DNA from 3 places in the Citrobacter europaeus genome. Region 1 is predicted to be linked to each of the others. Evidence: predicted binding sites of a transcription regulator. Region 1 holds the regulator's gene; each other region holds the start of a gene.
What was found. Region 1 encodes CRP, which controls carbon source genes, mostly activating them, when cyclic AMP is high. Its sites were predicted from a motif close to ATGTGANNNNNNTCACAT; they were not measured.
Positions count from the first base shown of each region.

Region 2: rhaS (HTH-type transcriptional activator RhaS) is a predicted target of CRP. The motif match lies at 3,856-3,873, and genes of this name have one in related genera.
Region 3: deoC (deoxyribose-phosphate aldolase) is a predicted target of CRP. The motif match lies at 2,280-2,297, and genes of this name have one in related genera.

Region 1 covers NZ_CP148084.1:389,344-397,190, forward strand. The annotation lists gene WHR59_RS01800 (putative adenosine monophosphate-protein transferase Fic) at 1-375, shown strand, start outside; gene pabA (aminodeoxychorismate synthase component 2) at 407-970, shown strand; gene argD (bifunctional acetylornithine/succinyldiaminopimelate transaminase) at 1,056-2,273, shown strand; gene WHR59_RS01815 (YccS/YhfK family putative transporter) at 2,364-4,451, opposite strand; gene crp (cAMP-activated global transcriptional regulator CRP) at 4,503-5,135, opposite strand; gene WHR59_RS01825 (OsmC family protein) at 5,444-5,848, shown strand; gene WHR59_RS01830 (phosphoribulokinase) at 5,917-6,786, opposite strand; gene WHR59_RS01835 (YheU family protein) at 6,840-7,058, opposite strand; partial or broken gene WHR59_RS01840 (hydrolase) at 7,055-7,847, opposite strand, start outside.
Region 2 covers NZ_CP148084.1:4,919,200-4,927,046, reverse strand. The annotation lists gene rhaD (rhamnulose-1-phosphate aldolase) at 5-832, opposite strand; gene rhaA (L-rhamnose isomerase) at 976-2,235, opposite strand; gene rhaB (rhamnulokinase) at 2,232-3,701, opposite strand; gene rhaS (HTH-type transcriptional activator RhaS) at 4,002-4,850, shown strand; gene rhaR (HTH-type transcriptional activator RhaR) at 4,998-5,846, shown strand; gene rhaT (L-rhamnose/proton symporter RhaT) at 5,843-6,877, opposite strand; gene WHR59_RS23020 (L-fucose/L-arabinose isomerase family protein) at 7,081-7,847, opposite strand, start outside.
Region 3 covers NZ_CP148084.1:4,325,162-4,333,008, reverse strand. The annotation lists gene WHR59_RS20275 (YjjW family glycine radical enzyme activase) at 1-645, opposite strand, end outside; gene WHR59_RS20270 (YjjI family glycine radical enzyme) at 617-2,167, opposite strand; gene deoC (deoxyribose-phosphate aldolase) at 2,429-3,208, shown strand; gene deoA (thymidine phosphorylase) at 3,377-4,699, shown strand; gene deoB (phosphopentomutase) at 4,752-5,975, shown strand; gene deoD (purine-nucleoside phosphorylase) at 6,171-6,890, shown strand; gene lplA (lipoate--protein ligase LplA) at 6,988-7,847, opposite strand, start outside.

The sequences.
Region 1 (7,847 bases):
CTGCGGGAAGTCGATATCTACCAGGGCGATACCCGTTTTTGCCATTTCGCTTATATCGAGAAAGAGGGCAATACGTTGATGCAGGACCTGGAAGATGAGTCCTGGCTGGTGGGGTTGCCGGAAGACAAGTTTGTCGATCGTCTTGCACACTATTATTGCGAAATCAACGTGCTGCATCCGTTTCGTATTGGCAGCGGCCTGGCGCAGCGTATTTTCTTCGAACAATTAGCGATTCATGCCGGGTATATGCTGAGCTGGGATGACATCCCGGTTGAGGAGTGGAATCTGGCTAATCAGAGCGGGGCGATGGGTGACTTGTCTGCGCTGCAGGCGATATTTCGTAAAGTGGTAAGCGAAGCCCCGGAAACTGAGTAGAATAGCGCGGTTCTTATGTACCGGAGCCGCCATGATCCTGCTTATTGATAACTATGATTCTTTTACCTGGAACCTGTACCAATACTTCTGCGAACTGGGCGCTGATGTCCTTGTCAGGCGTAACGACGAGCTGACGCTGGCGCAAATCGATGCGTTGAGCCCGCAAAAAATCGTGATTTCCCCAGGACCCTGCACGCCGGATGACGCCGGTATCTCGCTGGATGTAATTCGCCATTTCGCGGGCAACATCCCTCTGCTGGGCGTGTGTCTCGGTCACCAGGCGATGGCGCAGGCCTTTGGCGCGAGCGTGGTTCGGGCGGCAAAAGTGATGCACGGTAAAACCTCGCCGATTACGCATAACGGGCAGGGCGTTTTTCAGGGACTCGCCAACCCATTAACGGTGACGCGCTACCATTCTCTGGTGGTTGCCCCCGAAACGCTTCCTGACTGCTTTGAAGTGACGGCCTGGAGTGAAACGCAGGAGATTATGGGCATTCGTCACCGTGAGTGGGATATGGAAGGGGTGCAGTTTCACCCGGAGAGTATTCTCAGCGAACAGGGGCATCAGCTGCTGGCTAATTTCCTCAATCGCTGAATTGTGGTTGCTATTCAGTGATTTTTTATTCATATTTTGTGATTATAATTTCACTAGCATTTCTGCTTAACAGGGTGGTAATGACATGGCAACTGAACAAACTGCTATTACACGCGCGACATTCGATGAAGTGATTCTGCCGATTTATGCACCGGCTGAGTTTATCCCGGTAAAAGGAAAAGGGAGTCGAGTCTGGGATCAACAGGGCAAAGAGTATGTTGATTTCGCGGGCGGCATTGCAGTTACCGCGCTAGGGCATTGCCATCCGGCACTGGTTGAGGCGTTAAAAACCCAGGGGGAAACCCTGTGGCATACCAGCAACGTTTTCACCAATGAACCTGCGCTGCGTTTAGGCCGTAAAATCATTGATGCGTCCTTCGCCGAGCGCGTGCTGTTCATGAATTCAGGTACGGAAGCCAACGAAACCGCCTTTAAGCTGGCGCGCCACTATGCCTGTGTGCGTCATAGCCCGTTCAAAACCAAAATCATTGCCTTCCATAATGCGTTTCACGGCCGTTCGCTGTTTACCGTTTCTGTTGGCGGGCAGCCGAAATACTCCGACGGCTTTGGACCAAAGCCGGCAGATATCATCCATGTCCCGTTTAACGATCTGCATGCGGTAAAAGCGGTGATGGACGATCACACCTGCGCGGTGGTGGTTGAGCCAATTCAGGGAGAAGGCGGCGTCACTGCGGCTACGCCGGAATTCCTGCAAGGTTTGCGCGAACTCTGTGACCAGCACCAGGCGCTGTTGGTATTTGATGAAGTGCAGAGCGGGATGGGGCGTACCGGCGATTTGTTTGCCTATATGCACTACGGCGTGACGCCGGATATCCTCACCAGCGCGAAGGCGCTCGGCGGCGGTTTCCCGGTGAGCGCGGTGCTGACCACTCAGGAGATTGCCTCCGCGTTCCACGTGGGGTCGCACGGTTCCACGTACGGCGGTAACCCGCTGGCCTGCGCGGTAGCGGGTGCAGCGTTTGATATCATCAACACGCCGGAAGTGCTGGGAGGCATTCAGGCCAAACGTCAGACGTTTGTCCAGCATTTGCACAAGATTGATCAACAGTTCGACATTTTCAGCGATATTCGCGGGATGGGGCTGCTGATTGGCGCCGAGTTGAAGCCGCAGTTTAAAGGCCGGGCGCGCGATTTCCTCTATGCCGCCGCGCACGAAGGGGTGATGGTGCTGAACGCCGGGCCGGACGTAATGCGTTTCGCGCCGTCGCTGGTGGTAGAGCAGGCGGATATCGATGAAGGGATGCAGCGTTTCGCGCAGGCTGTCGCGAAGGTGGTGGGCTGATTGCCGGATGGCGGCGCGAGCGCCTTATCCGGCCTACAGGGTAAGGTGTGATTCGTAGGCCGGATAAGCGTAGCGCATCCGGCAAATCTTTTAACCCTTCATGTCCCGTAGTCGGCGGCTCAGCCAGATCCCGTGGTGCGGTCGCTGACGCCATGCTACCGACGAAATGGTATGCATGGTGTTCAGATGCCCAAGAACCCGTTGCAGATGCTGCTCAAGAGTGCTTAACGGACCGTGGGACAGCATCTCCGGCGCTTCGAGAATATTCACATCGCCCGAGCTTCCCGGTCCGTCATACTCCAGCCGCTGCTGACAGCGCTGAAGCGCAATTTCACAGGATTCCAGATACCGCTGCGCCAAATCCGGCGTCAGCATCGTATGTTCCCTTGCCAGCGTGGTCATCGCGTTAATGTGTTCGACGATGAACTGGCTGTGCGTGACCCACAGTTTCATGTCCGCAAGGTAGTGCGAGTTGAATCCTGGCTCCTGCATCGCCTGGTTCAGTGAGTTGAACAGCGTGTTCTGCGCCTGGTTAACCCGCATGCGTTGATACGCCAGCGGCGTGGCCTGCGGATCGTTGCTGAGGATCAGGCGAATGGCCTCCTGGTCGGCTTCTAACGCGTCGTGGGCGTTCTTACGCAACAGACCGCTCTGCCACTGTGGCCACAGCCAGAGCGTGCCGCCAAAGGCGATTAGGCAGCCAATGATCGTATCGACAAACCGCGGCACGATAAACTGTTCCCCGTTCAGCGTCAGCAGTTGCAGGGTGTAAACTGCCGTGACCGTAAAGCCGACGGTAGCCCAGCCGTAATTTTTACGGATGATCAGATAGCTCACCAGGGTTATCAGCAGCATGGCTGCCAGCGTGAAACCTTCCGGAATATGAAAGTGCAGCGTGACGCCGGCAATCACCAGCCCAACGAGCGTACCGACCGACCGATGTAAGATGCGTACCCGGGTCGCCCCGTAGCCATTTTGCGTGACGAACAGAATAGTCATTAAAATCCAGTAGGGCTTTGGCAGGTGTAAGGCGCTGCCCATCAGGCTGGCGATACTCAACATAACGCAGATGCGTCCGGCATTGCGCAGCGCTGGAGATTTCAACGACAGATAGTTTTTCAGGGCTGGGATCAACGGCAACCGACGCTGCTTGTCAGCCATCAAGTCACGGGCATACAACGGGCGCTGGGTGCGTAGCACGCGGGCAATACGGCTAAAGTGCCAGTAGCAAAATTGTCCCACCGGGTTGTCCGGATGCTGCCTGGCGATTTTCTCCAGTGTGCCAATCTGTTTTTCCATCGAGAAACGGGTCGGCAAACGGTGATACAAAATATCATCGGCCAGTACCCGAAGGCGTTCGGCTACGGTACGCGCATTCCAGCGAATCACCTGCTCCGCATGGCTACGCTCGACCAGCTTTTGCACCTCTTCCGGCTGGTGGAGGCTAACGGAAATATGCTCTTGTAAATCGAGCGCCTCCTGAAAGGCACGCAGCAGGCGCTTGTAATCGTTGTTGCGATGCGCCGACAGCATATGCATTTGCTGATAACACTGGGTAATCAGATCCACTGCCTTTTGTTGGCGAACCAGCAGGGGAGGCAGCGCTTTTTCTGGGTCGGCATGCTGGGTCAGCATGCTGTACTTAGTTTCACAGTAATCGGCTAATTCACGATACAACAGGCTGAGCGATTCACGGAGCGGCTGTTCGCGCCACATCCAAAACCAGAACCAGTTGAACAGGCCATACCATAACGTGCCCAGCGCGTAGATCAGCAGCGGCTCCCAGACGGGCATGTTGCCGGCCAGGCTTAGCGTGAAAATCGCTGCGATAAGTGAGGCAGGCAATAGTCGCGCATGCAAAGGGCTCAACTCGGCGGTTACACCAAGAATTAGCGTCAGGCCGGTGAGGATAAGCGGCAGTGGTATATCTTTTGCCAGCAGTAATTGCATGATCAAACTGCATCCGGCAAACAAAGACGCGCCAATAGCTAAACGTTTGAAAAAGCGCTTATGCGGGGTATCAAGACCGGCAATGTTGCAGCAGGCAGGGACCAGGGAGAAGAGGAGGCCCAGATGAAGCTGACCGATGATCAGACCAACAGCCACAGGTAAACATAGCACCAGCGTCTGCCGTAGTGCGTAGTTGATCTCTGGGTGGTATATCAGTCTTCGCCACATCGGTGCAAACAAAAGTGGCGCATTACTGGGTAACGCGCCACTTCGATGGGGTTAACGGGTGCCGTAGACGACGATAGTCTTACCGTGTGCGGAGATCAGGTTCTGATCTTCCAGCATCTTCAGAATACGGCCGACGGTCTCACGGGAGCAGCCAACGATCTGGCCGATTTCCTGACGGGTGATTTTAATCTGCATGCCGTCCGGGTGGGTCATCGCATCAGGCTGTTTCGCCAGATTCAGCAGAGTCTGCGCGATACGACCAGTTACGTCGAGGAAGGCGAGGTTGCCGACTTTTTCAGACGTGACCTGCAGACGACGAGCCATCTGAGAAGACAGGCGCATCAGAATATCCGGGTTGACCTGGATTAATTGGCGAAATTTTTTGTAGGAAATTTCAGCGACTTCACATGCGGTTTTGGCACGTACCCAGGCGCTACGTTCCTGACCTTCTTCGAAGAGGCCTAATTCACCAATAAAATCGCCCTGATTCAGATAAGAAAGGATCATTTCTTTCCCTTCTTCATCTTTGATCAGCACTGCCACTGAGCCTTTAACGATGTAATACAACGTTTCCGCTTTTTCACCCTGGTGAATCAGCGTGCTCTTCGATGGGTACTTATGAATATGGCAATGAGACAAGAACCATTCGAGAGTCGGGTCTGTTTGCGGTTTGCCAAGCACCATGCGCGGTTATCCTCTGTTATAAGCTGTCTCCAGAGCCAGAAAACGACGCTGCCTCTGGGTTTGCAAAAATGTGCTTCCCGCTACCTGGGAAGGGGGCTACTAAAAATATACTGCAGCCTGTAATGTGATGTCCTCTGCATACATGCAGTACGTCAATGTATTACTGTAGCATCCCGACTGTTTTAGCATAGCTTTCGCCGTGTGTCTCCTGGTGTCTCGCTTCAGCATGACGCAGGTCGCCTTCCATTGCGAGAATTGTTATGTGCGCGTAATCTGTCAGGAAAATTGAAACATTGGAGTTACGAAATATGCAAGCGCGTGTAAAGTGGGTTGAAGGGTTAACCTTCCTCGGTGAGTCCGCCTCTGGCCACCAAATTCTGATGGACGGTAACTCCGGTGATAAAGCGCCGAGCCCGATGGAAATGGTATTAATGGCGGCGGGCGGTTGTAGCGCAATTGATGTGGTATCGATCCTGCAAAAGGGTCGTCAGGATGTGACCAACTGCGAAGTGAAACTGACCTCAGAGCGTCGTGATGAAGCGCCGCGCCTGTTTACCCACATCAACCTGCATTTCATCGTAACGGGTAACGATCTGAAAGATGCATCAGTCTCACGCGCAGTCGACCTTTCAGCGGAAAAATATTGCTCCGTGGCACTGATGCTGGAAAAGGCGGTGAACATTACCCACTCCTATGAAGTGGTTGCCGCGTAATCCCTGACGCCGGATAATGTTGATTCGTAGGCCCGATAAGCGAAGCGCCATCGGGCACTTTCCACGCCTCACCCTATCTTTTTGCCTTCCATCAGTCGCTGGACCAGCGGCAGCATAATCAATTCCATCGCCAGGCCCATCTTGCCGCCCGGCACGACCAATGTATTGATGTGGGAAATGAATGAGCCCTGCAGCATGGCCAGTAGCCACGGGAAGTCGATCCCTTCCAGGTTACGAAAATGAATCACGACAAAGCTTTCATCCAGAGACGGGATACTCTTGGCGGCAAAGGGGTTAGAGGTATCGACGGTCGGTACGCGCTGGAAGTTAATATGCGTCCGGGAGAACTGCGGCGTGATGTAATTGATGTAATCGTCCATTGATCGCACCACCGAGTCCATCACCGCTTCACGCGAGTGTCCACGCTCGCTGGTATCGCGAGTCAGTTTCTGGATCCATTCCAGGTTTACGATCGGCACCACGCCAACCAGCAGATCGACATGTTGGGCCACGTTTTGCTGTGGGGTGACGACGCCGCCGTGCAGTCCTTCATAAAACAGGACATCCGTCGGTTCAGGCAGCGGCTGCCAGGGCGTGAAAGTCCCTGGCACCTGGTTCCACGGTACGGCCTCATCGTAAGTGTGCAGATATTTTCGCGACTGGCCTTTGCCCGTCTGACCGTATTCGATGAAAGTTTGTTCCAGCAGACCGAAGTCATTAGCTTCGGGGCCGAAATAGCTGATATGCCGCCCGGCATCGCGCGCTTTGCGAATCGCCATGTCCATTTCCGGACGGGTATAGCGATGAAAACTGTCACCTTCCACCTCGGCGGCACGCAGATTTAACTGCGCGAAAATTTTACGAAACGCGAGGCTGGTGGTGGTGGTCCCCGCGCCGCTGGATCCTGTTACCGCAATCACCGGATGTTTGGCAGACATAACAACTCCATGAAATGGTTATAATTATAGTAAAGTCGGCCGGCGGCTACGGATTACTCGTGAATCTGCTTCCTCGGCATAATATTGACCGTTTCATGCAGTTCAGACCACACCAGCACGGCTTCACCTGATTGTAGTTGGCGTTTGACGTCGGCGACTTTTTGTTCGAGCGAACGTTCATGTTCACCATAATCGGTGCCTTCACGCAAGACAAAGCTTTCAATCAGATTGTCCAGCGCGTCCGGGGAGATATCTTGCCAGGGGATGATCATGATGAGACCTCCAGATACGTTGTCAGCCAGTCGGGGATTCTGGATTCCAGCCACATCTCAGGATGGCGTACCGTGCCGCCAATGAATCCGACGTGGCCACCGTGTTCAGTCAACTGATACTCCACCTGCGAAGGCAGGTTTTCCGGTTTCGGGATCACGTGATGATCCATAAACGGATCGTCCTTGGCATGGATAATCAGCGTGGGTTTGGCGATCTGGTTGAGCAACGGCATGGCGCTACACTGACGATAATAGTCTATAGCATCGGCGAAACCGTGGATTTTGGCGGTGATCAGATCGTCAAAATCGCGAATGCGACGCAGAGATTTCAATTGGGACAGACTTACCGGCAGCGAGCCTGGATAGGCCTCAAGCTTACGCGAGGCATTGGCTTTCAACAGATTGAGCAGGTAGCGCTGATAGACCCGAGAGAATCCCTTGTCCATATGGTAACTACAGGCTTCCAGCACGAAAGGCGCGGAGACGATAACGGCGGCATCAATTGGAATCTCGTTGCCTTCTTTGGCCAGCAGGCAGGCCAGCATGTTGCCACCGAGCGAATAGCCCACCGCTGCGGTCGGCACGCGACCGAACTCACGCTCCAGCCAGTGTAAAAACCAGGTGCCATCTTCTGTTTCGCCCGAATGATAAATGCGGTTCAGACGATTGGGTTCACCGCTGCAGCCGCGAAAATGCATTACCACGCCCAGCCAGCCGCGCTTTTGCGCCGCTTCAATCAGGCCATGTGCGTACGGGCTGTTCAGACTACCTTCCAGACCGTGAAAAACC
Region 2 (7,847 bases), 600 kb from region 1:
GGTATCAGTACAGCTCTACGGCGCTTGCCAGCGGCGTCACGCCAAAACGTTTGCCAAGGGCTATCAGTTCTTCGCGCGTGATGGTCTGCTTCATACCGCCCATCGAATAGATTTTGACCAGAACCTCGGCGGATTTCTCTGCGGTATCGATCAAACCGAACGCCTCGTCGAGGGTAGGTCCGCTGCCGAACACGCCGTGGAACGGCCACAGTACCAGCGAGTGTTTCTGCATTTCCTCGGCTGTCGCCTGGCCGATTTCATCCGTACCCGGCACCATCCACGGCAGAATGCCGACGCCATCCGGGAATACCACCAGGCACTCGGTGCTGCCTTCCCACAGTTTGCGGGTAATCAGCGCGGTGTTGTTTTCCAGCACGTAGGTCAGGGCGATCAGGTTGGTGGCGTGGCAGTGCATGATCACGCGGTCTTTGCCGTTCGTCGCTTTAATACGTTCGCAGTGGGAGAGGAAGTGAGCTGGCAGTTCAGAGGTTGGTACGGCCTCGTGGGTCAGGCCCCACAGGATATGGTAGCCCGCGCCGTCGCTGTCTACTTTCACCACGCCCAAATTTGCCGCGGGATCGAGCTGAACGTTACGGAAAAATTTGCCGGAACCGGTGACGATAAACGGCGTGTTCGCCAGCAATGGCATTGGCTGACTTAGCGCGATATAGCGTGGTTCTTCATGGAAATCGGCGCTAAACGGTGCAATGTCTGCCTCATCCAGACGCAGCGTCAGGTTGCCGCCGTTACGCTCGTCCCAGCCTTTCAGCCACGCATCAGAAGTGGCTTTGATCATCCCCTGGACGAACCAGGAAGTAGTAATGTTTTGCATCTTCGGTGTTCCTGTTTATTGCCCGAACGTTATCGGGTCTTACGATTGCCGGATAAGCGAAGCGCCATCCGGCAATCGTGTTTCATTCATTGCCGGATGGCGACGCGGGGCGTCTTCTCCGGCCTACAAGTCTGGCGTCACGGTTAGCTACGTTTGCTCAAAATCTCTTTTTCATAGGCGCGCACGCTTTCCAGCCACTGGCTACCCGCTGGCGTGTCGTGGCGCTGGCAATACATCTCCCAGACGGCCTGCCACGGCAGTGATTTTTGCTCTTCCAGCAGGGCCAGGCGTGCGGTGTAGTCGCCGCTGGCTTCAAGCTGACGCAGTTGTTCGGTCGGTTCTAACAGCGCGCGCAGCAGCGCTTTTTTCATATTGCGAGTGCCAATCACCCACGCGGCGATGCGGTTAATGGAAGCGTCGAAGAAGTCGAGGCCAATGTGTACGCGGTCGAACAGGTTGTGGCGGACGATCTCGCTGGCAATTGCCTGAGTTTCATCATCCAGCAGCACAACATGATCGCTGTCCCAACGCACCGGACGGCTGACGTGTAGCAGCAGGCGCGGTACGTACAGCATGGCGGCGGAGATTTTGTCGGAAATTACTTCGGTCGGATGGAAGTGACCCGCATCCAGGCATAGCGCGGTTTGACGGCTGGTGGCGTAACCCATATAGAACTCGTTGGAGCCCACGGTGTAGCTTTCAGCGCCGATGCCAAACAGTTTGCTCTCAACGGCATCGATATGGTGCGTCGGGTTGAGTTTCTCGCTGATCACCTCGTCCAGTGCTTCCAGCAGGCGCTGGCGCGGCGCTAAACGGTCAACGGTGATGTCTTTCATGCCATCCGGGATCCAGATGTTCATCACCGACGGTGTACCCAACTGCTCGCCAAAATACGCCGAGACGCGACGGCTGGCTTTGCAGTGATCAATCCAGAACTGGCGAATGGTGTCATCGGCGTGGGCCAGCGTGAAGCCGTCAGCGCTCAGCGGGTGAGAGAAGCAGGACGGATTGAAATCCAGCCCTAACTGGTTCGCTTTCGCCCACTCAACCCAGTTTTTGAAGTGTTCGGGTTTGATTTGGTCGCGGGCGACCGGCGTATCCGATTCCAGATAGATCGCGTGCAAATTCAGGCGTTTTGGTCCCGGAATCAGGCTTAGCGCTTGCTCCAGATCGGCCCGCAGTTCGGTGGCGTTACGCGCTTTGCCCGGATAGTTGCCGGTAGCCTGAATACCGCCGGTGAGCGAGCCTTCCGGATTCTCGAAACCGGCGACATCATCGCCCTGCCAGCAGTGCATGGAGACCGGCAGACGATCGAGCTGGCGCAATGCCGCCTCGACATCAATGCCTACCGCGGCGAAACGCAGTTTTGCCAGTTCCCAGGCTTGTTCAAGTTGAGTGGTCATGCGCAAAGCTCCTTTGTCTGTCGTAGTGATTGAAACTGCGCCTGGTAGCGGGCAATTTCACTTTCAGGATTTGGAATAAAGGTGGTCAGGTCGTAGTTGGCGCGTACTACCTGACGGAAATCATCGACGTTGTTAAGCTCGTCCAGCGTCATCAACTGGATGCCGATATTGCCGAGCGTGGAGGCCTCAATCGGGCCGGACATAACGCGAATCCCGCAGGCATCCGCGCACAGCTGGTTCAGTAAGACGTTCTGGCAGCCGCCACCGACGATGTGCAGTTGGCTAAACGCTGCGCCTCGCAGCTGCGCCAGTTCTTGCAGAATATCGGCGTATAGCAACGCCAGACTGTCGAAGATACAGCGCGCCAGTTCGGCGTTTTGCAGGGGAACGGGTTGGCCCGATTCACGACAGGCTGCCTGAATTTCGGCACTCATATCGTCGGGATTGATAAAGCGATCGTCGTTCGGGTTTATCAGGAACTGGCAGGCCGGCAGCGCTTGCGTTTCGGCGATAAGCGTTGGCAGATCGGTAATCTTGCGCTCTTTTAAAACGCGCTGGAGCAGCCATAACCCCATAATATTTTTCAGTACGCGGTAGCGCCCTTCCGCGCCCCCTTCGTTGGTGATGTTCGCCGCCAGCGCCGCATCGTTGGTATACGGTGTTCTGCTCTCAAAACCCATCAGCGACCAGGTACCGGAAGAAAGATACGCGCTGTTTTTGTCGGCCAACGGCGAAGCAATTACCGCACTGGCGGTGTCGTGACTGGCGACGGCCACGACCGGAATGCGATTTTTCTGTAGGCAAATCCAGTGGCCAATTACGTTCCCCGGGTGCGTCGGGCGACCAAACCAGGCTTTGTCTGCCCCGGTCCACGCCAGCAGCGTGTCATCCCAGTCGTCGGTGTTGATATTGACGAGCTGCGTAGTGGTGGCGTTGGTGTATTCCCAGTTCATTTCACCGGTCAGGCGAAAGCTGAAGTAATCGGGGATCAGCAGGGCATGAGCCACCTGCGGGAGCAGTTCTGGCTGCTGTTCAACCAGTGCACGCAGCTGATACAACGTGTTAAAGGGCAGAAACTGAATGCCGCTGCGGCGATAAATTTCACCTTTACCCGGCTGCGTCATCGCCTGCGCCATAATGCCGGCTGTACGGCTGTCACGGTAAGAGACCGGCAGACCAACACGCTGACCAGCGTTATCGATCAGGACGTAATCTACGCCCCAGGTATCAATGCCGATGCTGTCTATCCGAATGCCTTCATCACAGACTTTTTTCAGGCCAAGACGAATGTCATTTTCCAGGCTGTCGATGTCCCAGGTATCAAAACCGTCAGTTTTTTGCAGACAGTTAATGAAGCGGTGGATTTCACGCAGCGTCAGGGTGCGGTGTTCACTGTCGTAACGCGCCAGCATTACGCGCCCACTGGATGCGCCGAGATCGACAGCGACACAATGGCGAAAAGTCATAGCGAGGTCCTTCTGAGTTTTATTGCACTCAGTCTAAGAACCCCTGATAAAGCGTACCTTCTTGACAGTGACAGCCCCAATTAGCGGCTGGCAACACGGCAAAGGTGAACGTGATGTTGTTCACAGTTTCCGCTAATAGCGCGGATTTTGGCGGATGTGACGCCTTCCGCATTTCCCGATCTTTCCCGCCATTTCTTGAAGAATTAACCGTGTTTACGCACTTTGGCGTCAAAAATTTAAGGTGAGGGTAGTAACCCTTAATTACTATTCAGCCATATTCGTTAATCAGGGGGAGCCGTCATGACCGTACTGCATTGCGTGGATTTTTTTCCGACAGGTAAAGCGCCAGTGGCTATTGAACCACGCCTTCCTCAACCCGCATTTCCTGAGCATCATCATGATTTTCATGAAATTGTAGTGGTCGAGCATGGCACGGGGATCCATGTGTTTAACGGACAGCCTTACACCATTAGCGGCGGGACGGTGTGTTTCGTCCGCGATCATGACAGGCATTTATATGAACATACTGACAATCTGTGCCTGACCAACGTTCTGTATCGCTCTCCGGATGCGTTTCAATTTCTGGCTGGGCTGAATCAGCTTTTGCCTCAGGAACAAAATGGGCAGTATCCCTCCCACTGGCGCGTAAACCAGGGCGTACTGCAGCAGGTTCGTCACCTGGTGGGGCAGATGGAGGCGCTCGGCGAGGGGATGGATACGCCGACGGCGGCAAATCGCGAGATCCTGTTTATGCAGTTACTGGTGCTGCTGCGTAAAAGCAGCCTGATGGAAGCGGCCACTGATAACGACGCGCGGCTTAATCTTCTGATGGCGTGGCTGGAAGATAATTTTGCCGACGAGGTGTGTTGGGAGGCGCTGGCCGAGAAGTTTTCGCTCTCTTTACGCACTTTGCACCGCCAGCTTAAACAGCAGACAGGACTAACGCCGCAGCGCTACCTTAACCGTCTGCGGCTTATTAAAGCCAGGCATCTGCTTCGTCACAGTGATGACAGCGTGACAGATATCGCTTATCTCTGCGGTTTCGGCGACAGTAACCACTTTTCGACGCTTTTCCGCCGTGAGTTCGAGTGGTCACCGCGCGATATTCGTCAGGGGCGCGACCTTATTGCGGGAAGCAGCCTTCAGTAACGCGAAAGCTATCAACGTTTTTTACCGCCGAATCTCAGATAATCATGTCCCTCAACGCCGGATGGCGGCTACGCCTTATCCGGCCTACGTGTCACGTAATCTGTAGGTCGGATAAGGCGTAGCCGCCATCCGACAGGGAATATTGTGATGGCGAATCAGCTAATCCTTCTGAAATCAGACTTTTTTGCGCATGAAAAGCAGGCGGTCGCCGTGGCCGATCGTTATCCGCAGGATGTCTTTGCTGAACATACTCATGAGTTTTGCGAACTGGTACTGGTCTGGCGCGGCAATGGGTTACATGTTCTCAACGAACGTCCGTACCGGATAACCCGTGGCGATCTGTTTTACATTCGCGCCGAAGATAAACACTCCTACACTTCCGTTAACGACCTGGTGTTACAAAATATCATCTACTGCCCGGAACGATTGACGCTGAATGTTGACTGGCAAGGGGCGATCCCCGGCTTTAACGGTACGCCGCGGCAGCCGCACTGGCGTCTCGGTAGCGTTGGTATGACCCAGGCCCGGCAGGTGATAAGCCAGCTTGAGCATGAAAGTAATCAGCGTGATGCGCAGGCTTTTACCATGGCGGAACTGCTGTTCGGGCAACTGGTGACGCTCCTTAAACGCCATCGTTACGCCACAGATACGCTCCCGGCGACATCGAGTGAAACGCTGTTGGACAAACTGATCACCGCGTTAGCCGGTAGCCATGAGCATGCGTTCGAACTGGATAAGTTTTGCGAGCGTGAACGGTGCAGCGAGCGCGTTTTGCGCCAGCAGTTTCGCAGTCAGACCGGGATGACCATCAACCAGTATCTGCGCCAGGTGCGGGTCTGCCATGCTCAGTATCTGCTCAAGCATAGCCGGTTGATGATTAGTGAGATTTCTATGCGCTGCGGCTTTGAGGACAGTAACTACTTTTCGGTGGTGTTCACGCGCGAAACCGGGATGACGCCGAGCCAGTGGCGTCATCTCAGCACTCAACATAATTAGCTGGCCATTCCCAGACCCACAATGTTTGCCGCGACAATGATCACCACGCAACCAAGGCTTAGCACGCTGACCGGCCGGCGTCCTGCATTGCTCCACTCTTTCATGATCAGGCCCACGATGCCACCGCACAGGACGTAGAAGCTCATGTGCAGCATCCAGCTCATGTAGTCATATTGCGCCGGAATTTTTGCATGGCCCCACGCGTAAAAGAAGAACTGGAGATACCACATCAGACCAGCAAGCGCCGAGAACAGGATGTTGCTGATAATCAGCGGTTTGGCTAACGAGAAGTCGGCTTTTACTGACAGGTTTTTCATTTTTGCCAGACGAATGAAGCAGTATCCCAGATTGATCACCGCACCGCCGCCCATGATGACGACGTAGCTGGGCAGGGCGACATACAGCGGATCGATACCGAGCGCAGCAGCGGCTTCGTGCATGGGTTTAGCCGCATCCATCGCAAAGGACATCCCTGCGGAGAAAAAGCCGCACATCACCGCCAGTATCAGACCTTTTTTCAAATTGAACTCTTCGGCTTTGATGCCCATCTTGCGCTCTTTTAACTGTCCGGCGCGGGTAACAATCGCCACACCGATCAGGGCGACCAGCACACCGAGCAGGGTCATACGCCCACCAGGTGTGCCGATGAGCACGTCAAATTTACCGGCAATGATTGGCGTCATTAAGGTGCCAACAATCAGCGTAATACCGATAGCGATCCCGATCCCCATCGACATCCCGAGGTAGCGCATGGTCAGACCATAGTTGATGTTACCAATCCCCCACATGGCACCGAACAAAAATACCGGTAGCAGTGTGGACGCGCTGAATGAACTGTAATAGGTCCAGAAGTCCGGCAGCAGGATCGCGCTGACGAGCCAGGGAAGGATCAGCCATGAAACAAAACCACCAATGGACCACATGGTTTCCCAGGACCAGTGTTGTACCTTTTTAAAGGGGGCATAGAAACAAGCGGCACTAGCGGCACCGATAAGATGCCATATTATCCCCATCGTAATTGCGTTACCCATTCTGTTTCCTTTTGAATTATCGATTTGGCAGGATGAAAATCACCCGTTTTGATGTTCAAAAGTCTAAAGAGTGAGCAATGAATTAACCTTCAGCATGCTGCCGCGTGATGAGTAATGCTGGCAAAATTCAGGGGATGAAAGGGATGTTGATCACAAATGCGGCTCCGCCCCTCTTTTTTTGAGAAGGGCGGAAATATCGAGGATTAGCAGATTCTTACTGCCTGAATACCCAGTAGCCAGGCGAGTTTTTCCAGCACCTCACCATGATGCCCCAGGCCAATGCTGCAATGATGAGCGGGGCCGCCCATGCACCACTGCGTGGTGAACTCGCGAGCCGATAATGGGAAGCGATAGCGGCTGTTGGTGTTGCCGATATCCAGGACTTCACCTGCCACCGCTTCACCTTCGGCATACTGTAAACGCACCCCATTTTCAGCATCTTCAATTACCGAAAGAAAGGTTACCGGGCCAGCTTTCACGGTCATCTGAATAGACACACCTTTACCGGGTTTGCCATGATAAACCGGCAACGGCACCAGATTTACCGGACCATCCGCCATCAACGGGTGTGCCGGACCATCATGTCCCCATAAAACAACATCATCGGTAAATTCAATACCATAGGGTTCTGAAAATGATCCGCCAGCGCCCAGAAGTTGCTGAATTTTCATCGCCAGCACATTTTTGATTTCATATTCTCCCGCTACGGGAATACCACGGTGGGTGAGCAGCGTGTTGCCGAGAATAATTGAGGTGATGATGTTCTCGTAAGCGTTACCGTTACGACCTTCATAGTAATAAGCGAGTGCACCGAGTTTATTCTGGGCAATCAGTTTATCCATGGCGCAGGCAGTGGTGATTGCCCGGCCAAGCTCTGCAGGTTCGCATGTCGCATCCAACTGAAGCACACGATGCATTTCCTGTTGTTTGGTGTTGAAGTCTGCCTCGCTGACCTGTTCGCGATATTCCG
Region 3 (7,847 bases), 1.2 Mb from region 1:
AATCACCAGCAGGCGCAGCTCCGCCAGTTTTCCCTGCCCGGACAAAAAGGTAATGCTCTGTTTAATCAGCGTGTTATCGCGGCCAGTTAGCTGTCGATGACACTCGCTGTCCCAGGCTTTTAAATCAAGCATCACGCCGTCGCACACCGGCAACAATTTTTGCCAGCCGGTTTCGCTTAGCATGCCGTTGCTGTCTACCATGCAGGTCAGGTGTTGCAACTGTGGATCGGTTTTGATCGCGCTAAACAGCGCCACGATAAACGGCAACTGGGTGGTTGCTTCGCCGCCGCTGACCGTAATTCCCTCAATAAACAGCACTACCTTGCGAATATGCTCCAGCACCTCATCAACGCTCATGTTCTGCGCCATCGGCGTGGCCTGCTGGGGGCACATGTGCAGGCAGGTATCGCACTGCTGACACACGTCGGACTGCCACCATACTTTCCCCGCGCTCAGGCTCAGCGCTTCATGCGGGCAATGCAGTACACACTCCCCGCAGTCGTTGCAGCGCCCCATCGTCCACGGGTTGTGGCAATTTTTACAGCGCAGATTACATCCTTGCAGAAACAGAGCCAGGCGACTGCCCGGCCCGTCGACGCAGGAGAAAGGAATCAGCCTACTTACTGAAGCGCATCTGCTGTTCATGGCTAATCACGCGAGGTTGTCGTTCCAGAATGCGCGTATTGCGCGCGGCTTCTTCGCCAAGCCAGGTGGTGTTGGTGCGTGAACCTGCGGCACGATATTTTTCCAGATCCGACAGGCGGACCATATAGCCGGTGACGCGGACCAGATCGTTGCCGCTCACGTTGGCGGTAAACTCGCGCATTCCGGCTTTAAACGCCCCGAGGCACAGTTGCACCAGCGCCTGAGGATTACGTTTGATGGTTTCATCCAGCGTGAGAATGTCGCTGATCCCGGCGTGATAAAACGCGTGATGCGGCGCGACGGTTTGCAGATGGGTGATCGGGTCCGGCTCATCGCCGTAGGGCAGACGCGCGCCCGGCGTGGTGCCGATGTCAGAACTGATCCCTGACTGTGCATGCAGCATCGCACGCTGATTCCAGCCATATTTCACCGGAGTGCTTTCGACAAACTCCGCCAGTTGGGCGCTGATACGATAGCCGAGCTGATTGGCGAACGCATCTTTGCCGTAGCGCGCGTTCTCCCCCGCCTTATCGCACAGCAGGTTCACCGCCTCCGCCAGGCCATACATGCCGAACATAGGCACAAAACGTTCGGGATCAATCAACCCTTCCTGCACGAGGAAGCTATTCTCAAAGAAATGTGATTTTTCATAAAGGAATTCACATCGTGAATCAATGATGGCGATTTGCTGTTGGCAATAGTGCGGTAGGGTGCGCGTAAAGAAGTCATCGACAGAGGTACTGCGCTCTGCAATGGCTTTCAGATTAAGCCTGACCAGCGTGCTTCCGCCTCCGGCGAGCGGCAACGAGTTGTAACAGCTGACGACGCCATACTGACATTTTGTGAAAATTTTATCATTTTCAGGGCCGTTGGAAATGTGCGGCTTACTGCACTCGCAGATATTTTGCGCCACGTTGAGCAGCAGATCGTCAGGGGTAATTTGCGGATCATAAATAAATGTCAGATTAGGTGAAACCTGCTTTAGCTCTGCATCTGCACGTAAAATCGCTCGGGTGACTGGCGTATCGGCGGGGCCGATGTTGGCATGCATAAACGCGTCTGGCAGGGTTCTGTCGAGATAACGCCAGAAACGTTTTATTCGAATATCGATCTCTTCTTGTGTTAGAATTCTAACATATGGTTGCAACAGGGCGTCGAGCTGACCGAGATAGACCGGCATTGAGGTCACTGACGGAACGTGGTGGTACAGGATGGTGAGCAAGGACAACGCATCATCAAGATCGCTGGCGCCTTCCAGCTCCAGCCACGATGAACCGTTGGCCAGAAAACGCGCATAGTCGGGTAAGACATAGCGCGGTTTGAACGGGGCGTGACCTTCGTACATATCGCAGATCACCCCGTCATCCAGCGCCTGGCGTGCCTCAGCAGGCAGTTGCGGATAAGGCAGCGCGTTTTCAGCCTCCAGCGCCAGAAAATGGCGTTTCTGCTCAGGGCTGAGCACCGGACTGGTCACGATTTGTTGGCAACGCTGTTGCAGCGCGAGTTCGCTTGAAGTGGGCATCGTTGATTCCTTTTTATCCCGATGGTGTAACGCCATTGTAGAAAGCAACGCCGCCACAACCTTTGATCCGGATGCGCCTGATGCCACCGCATCCCCTCAGGAAAGGTTATTTATTTGAAGTAGATCTCATTAGAGTAATGCAAATCTGTATGTGGTTTTCATTAACTGTGATGTATATCGAAGTGTAATAGCGAGCGGATGTTAGAATACTAACAAACTCGCAAGGTGAAATTTTATACGGCGATGCCGTTGGAGAATGTTATGACCGATTTAACAGCAAGCAGCCTGCGTGCACTGAAACTGATGGACCTGACCACCCTGAATGATGACGACACCAATGAAAAAGTGATCGCGCTGTGTCATCAGGCGAAGACCCCGGTTGGCAACACGGCAGCAATTTGCATCTATCCACGTTTCATTCCTGTTGCGCGTAAGACTCTGAAAGAGCAGGGCACGCCGGACATCCGTATTGCCACCGTCACCAACTTCCCGCACGGCAACGACGACATCGAGATTGCGCTGGCTGAAACCCGCGCGGCGATAGCCTACGGTGCAGATGAAGTTGACGTGGTGTTCCCGTATCGTGCGCTGATCGCGGGTAACGAGCAGGTTGGTTTTGATCTGGTTAAAGCCTGTAAAGACGCGTGCGCGGCGGCAAACGTGCTGCTGAAAGTGATCATCGAAACCGGTGAACTGAAAGAAGAAGCCCTGATTCGCAAAGCGTCTGAAATCTCCATCAAAGCCGGTGCTGATTTCATCAAAACCTCTACCGGTAAAGTGCCGGTCAATGCGACCCCTGAAAGCGCTCGCATCATGATGGAAGTGATCCGCGACATGGGTGTTTCTAAAACCGTAGGTTTCAAACCGGCTGGCGGCGTGCGTACTGCAGAAGATGCACAGCAGTTCCTGGCGATTGCCGACGAACTGTTTGGCGCTGACTGGGCTGATTCTCGTCACTATCGTTTTGGCGCATCCAGCCTGCTGGCGAGCCTGCTGAAAGCGCTGGGTCATGGCGACGGTAAGAGCGCAAGCAGCTACTAAGTTTGAATTGCCCATCGTAGGCCGGATAAGGCGCAGCCGCCATCCGGCATCAGTACGACTGCCGGGTGCGCGTTGCTTACCCGGCCTACAACGGCTTGGATTATTAAGAGTAATCATTCATTGCAGTGGGTTTTCCGCAGCATTTAACCTGATTAATCGGGGGTTACCGTGTTTCTCGCACAAGAAATTATTCGTAAAAAACGTGATGGTCATGCGCTGAGCGATGAAGAAATTCGTTTCTTTATCAATGGTATTCGCGACAACACCATCTCTGAAGGACAAATCGCCGCCCTGGCGATGACCATTTTCTTCCACGATATGACAATGCCTGAGCGAGTTTCGCTGACCATGGCAATGCGTGATTCAGGAACCGTGCTGGACTGGAAAAGCCTGCAGCTGAACGGCCCGATTGTGGATAAACACTCTACCGGCGGCGTGGGTGACGTAACGTCACTGATGTTAGGCCCGATGGTTGCTGCCTGTGGCGGCTATATTCCGATGATCTCCGGGCGTGGCCTGGGGCACACCGGCGGTACGCTCGATAAACTGGAAGCGATTCCTGGGTTTGATATCTTCCCGGACGACGCGCGTTTCCGTGAAATTATTAAAGACGTGGGTGTGGCGATTATTGGGCAAACCAGCTCGCTCGCACCGGCGGATAAACGTTTTTATGCCACCCGCGATATTACCGCGACCGTGGATTCCATTCCGCTGATTACCGGCTCCATCCTGGCGAAAAAGCTGGCGGAAGGGCTGGATGCGTTGGTGATGGATGTGAAAGTAGGCAGCGGCGCCTTTATGCCGACCTACGAGCTTTCTGAAGCCCTTGCCGAAGCGATTGTCGGCGTGGCGAACGGGGCGGGTGTACGTACCACCGCGCTGTTAACCGATATGAACCAGGTACTGGCCTCGAGCGCTGGTAACGCGGTAGAAGTCCGCGAAGCGGTGCAGTTCCTGACCGGTGAATACCGCAATCCACGTCTGTTAGACGTCACCATGGCGCTGTGCGTGGAAATGCTGATCTCCGGCAAACTGGCGAAAGATGACGCTGAAGCCCGTGCGAAATTGCAGGCGGTGTTGGATAACGGTAAAGCGGCAGAGATTTTTGGTCGCATGGTTGCGGCGCAGAAAGGACCGACCGATTTCGTCGAAAATTATGCGAAGTACCTGCCGACGGCAATGCTCAGCAAAGCGGTATATGCTGATACCGAAGGCTTTGTTAGCGCCATGGATACTCGTGCGCTGGGAATGGCGGTCGTTTCCATGGGCGGCGGTCGTCGTCAGGCTTCGGACACCATTGATTACAGCGTTGGCTTTAGCGACATGGCGCGTTTGGGCGACAGTGTAGATGGACAGCGTCCGCTGGCGGTGATCCACGCGAAAGATGAAGCCAGCTGGCAGGAAGCGGCGAAAGCGGTCAAAGCGGCAATCAGCCTTGACGATAAAGCGCCAGAAATTACACCGACAGTCTATCGTCGTATAACCGAATAACTGTATACTGATCTGATCGCTTTTTTGCGGCGCAAAAGGTACGGAGATTAATATGAAACGTGCATTTATTATGGTGCTGGACTCCTTTGGTATTGGTGCGACTGAAGATGCGGATCGCTTTGGCGACGTAGGCTCAGACACTATGGGACACATTGCAGAAGCCTGTGCGAAAGGTGAAGCTGACAATGGTCGCAAAGGCCCACTGACTCTGCCTAACCTGACCCGTCTGGGCCTGGTGAAAGCTCACGAAGGTTCTACCGGTAAAATTGCTGCTGGCATGGACGGTAACGCGGAAGTCATTGGCGCCTATGCATGGGCGCATGAACTCTCTTCCGGGAAAGATACACCGTCTGGTCACTGGGAAATCGCCGGTGTTCCGGTTCTGTTTGACTGGGGTTATTTCTCCGATCATGAAAACAGCTTCCCGCAGGAACTGCTGGATAAGCTGGTAAAACGTGCCAACCTGCCGGGCTACCTCGGCAACTGCCACTCTTCCGGTACCGTGATTTTGGATCAACTGGGTGAAGAGCATATGAAAACCGGCAAGCCGATTTTCTATACCTCCGCTGACTCCGTGTTCCAGATTGCCTGCCACGAAGAGACTTTTGGCCTGGATAAACTCTACGAGCTGTGCGAAATCGCCCGTGAGGAACTGACCGAAGGTGGTTACAACATCGGTCGTGTTATCGCACGTCCGTTTATCGGTGATAAAGCCGGTAACTTCCAGCGTACCGGTAACCGTCACGATCTGGCCGTTGAGCCGCCAGCACCGACCGTGCTGCAGAAACTGGTCGACGAGAAAGACGGTCACGTGGTTTCCGTCGGTAAAATCGCGGATATCTACGCTAACTGCGGCATCACTAAAAAAGTGAAAGCCACCGGTCTGGACGCGCTGTTCGACGCCACCATCAAAGAGATGAAAGAAGCCGGTGATAAGACCATCGTCTTCACCAACTTCGTTGATTTCGACTCTTCATGGGGACATCGTCGCGATATCGCCGGTTACGCCGCGGGTCTGGAACTGTTTGACCGCCGTCTGCCAGAGCTGATGGAGCTGGTAGGAGAAGATGACATTCTGATCCTGACCGCCGACCACGGCTGCGACCCGAGCTGGACCGGCACTGACCACACCCGAGAGCACATTCCGGTACTGGTCTACGGCCCGAAAGTTAAACCTGGCTCTTTAGGTCACCGTGAAACCTTCGCGGATATCGGTCAGACGCTGGCGAGCTACTTTGGTACGTCGCCGATGGACTACGGTAAAAACATGCTGTAATACCCGTTGTCTTTCGCGCTGTAGATGCGTTGACTTCATTCGCTCACCCCGGTCACATAGTGAATCTATGCTCCCGGGGATACACGAATTCGTCGCCTTCCTACAACGCGAAATCCTTAGGGTATTTGGATACGTTTTGTAGGCCTGATAAGGCGTAGTCGCCATCAGGCAATAACAACGAAATAAGGATAAAAAATGGCAACTCCACATATTAATGCAGAAATGGGTGATTTCGCTGACGTCGTATTGATGCCGGGCGACCCGCTGCGTGCAAAGCATATTGCTGAAACTTTCCTCGAAGATGTTCGTGAAGTGAACAACGTGCGCGGCATGTTAGGTTTCACCGGTACTTACAAAGGCCGTAAGATCTCCGTAATGGGCCACGGTATGGGTATCCCGTCCTGTTCCATCTACACCAAAGAGTTGATCACCGATTTCGGCGTGAAGAAAATCATTCGCGTAGGTTCCTGCGGCGCTGTGCGTATGGACGTTAAACTGCGTGACGTGGTTATCGGTATGGGCGCCTGCACCGACTCCAAAGTTAACCGTATCCGTTTTAAAGATCATGACTTCGCCGCTATCGCTGATTTCGACATGGTGCGTAACGCGGTTGATGCGGCAAAAGCGCTGGGCGTAGACGCGCGCGTGGGCAACCTGTTCTCCGCTGACCTGTTCTACTCTCCGGACGGCGAAATGTTCGACGTGATGGAAAAATACGGCGTGCTGGGCGTGGAAATGGAAGCGGCGGGCATCTACGGCGTCGCGGCTGAGTTTGGTGCGAAAGCGCTGACCATCTGCACCGTATCCGACCATATCCGTACTCACGAGCAAACCACTGCGGCTGAACGTCAGACGACCTTCAACGACATGATCAAAATCGCACTGGAATCCGTTCTGCTGGGCGATAAAGAGTAAGCGTTGTTTGCCCGGTGGCTCTGAGCTGACCGGGCTTACCATTCTTCTCGTAGGCCGGATAAGGCGTCGCCGCCATCCGGCATTTTCAGGCCAGTGCTTAACGCACCGCTCCGGCAATCCATGCCGACAGCTCGCGTAACTCTTTTTCTTGCTCCGGGAAATCAACCAGCAGCGCCTCACACTCCTGTTGCAGCATATCCGCACGGTACAAGCATCCTTGCAGACGACCCGCCAGCGCTTCTAACGGCGCGGGATTGAGGCTGTCGGTAAACACCTGCGTACGTGTGATATAACCTTTCTCCACGTCGAAATGCAGCTCAACGCCGCCCCAGGTGAAACGCTCGTCAAGCAGGTGCGAGAATGCAGGTGCCTGACCAAAATTCCACTCCCAACTGCTCTGGCGGGCAAAGGTGTCGGCAAAGTTCGGCAGATCCGGCGTTTTATCCGGCGAGATCATTTCCGCTTCGACACGTTCGCCGTAGTGGGTAAAAAAGGCTTCCGTAATGGCCTGACAGACCTGTTGATGGGTAATGCCCGGCAACAGCTCCGTTAAATTCGCCACCCGCGAGCGAACCGAGGTGATGCCTTTGGCGGCAAGTTTCTTTTTATCGGGATTGAGATAGTTTGCCAGGCGGCTTAAATCCGCGTTCAACAGCAGCGTGCCGTGGTGGAATCCGCGATCTTTCGTTTCCCGATAAGCAGAGCCGGAAACCTTGCGATCGCCGTCTGGCGTTTTGACCACCAGATCGTTACGCCCGGAGGCGTCGGCCTCTACGCCCAATGCGTTCAAAGCATTGAGGACAATCGCGGTGGAGATGGTTTTGTCGTACTCTGGCTTACCGGCCATAAAGGTAAAGCAGGTATTGCCTAAGTCATGGAATACCGCGCCGCCGCCGCTACTGCGACGGGCGAGCCGCACGTTGTCTTCCTCCATACGCCGGGTATTACACTCTTTCC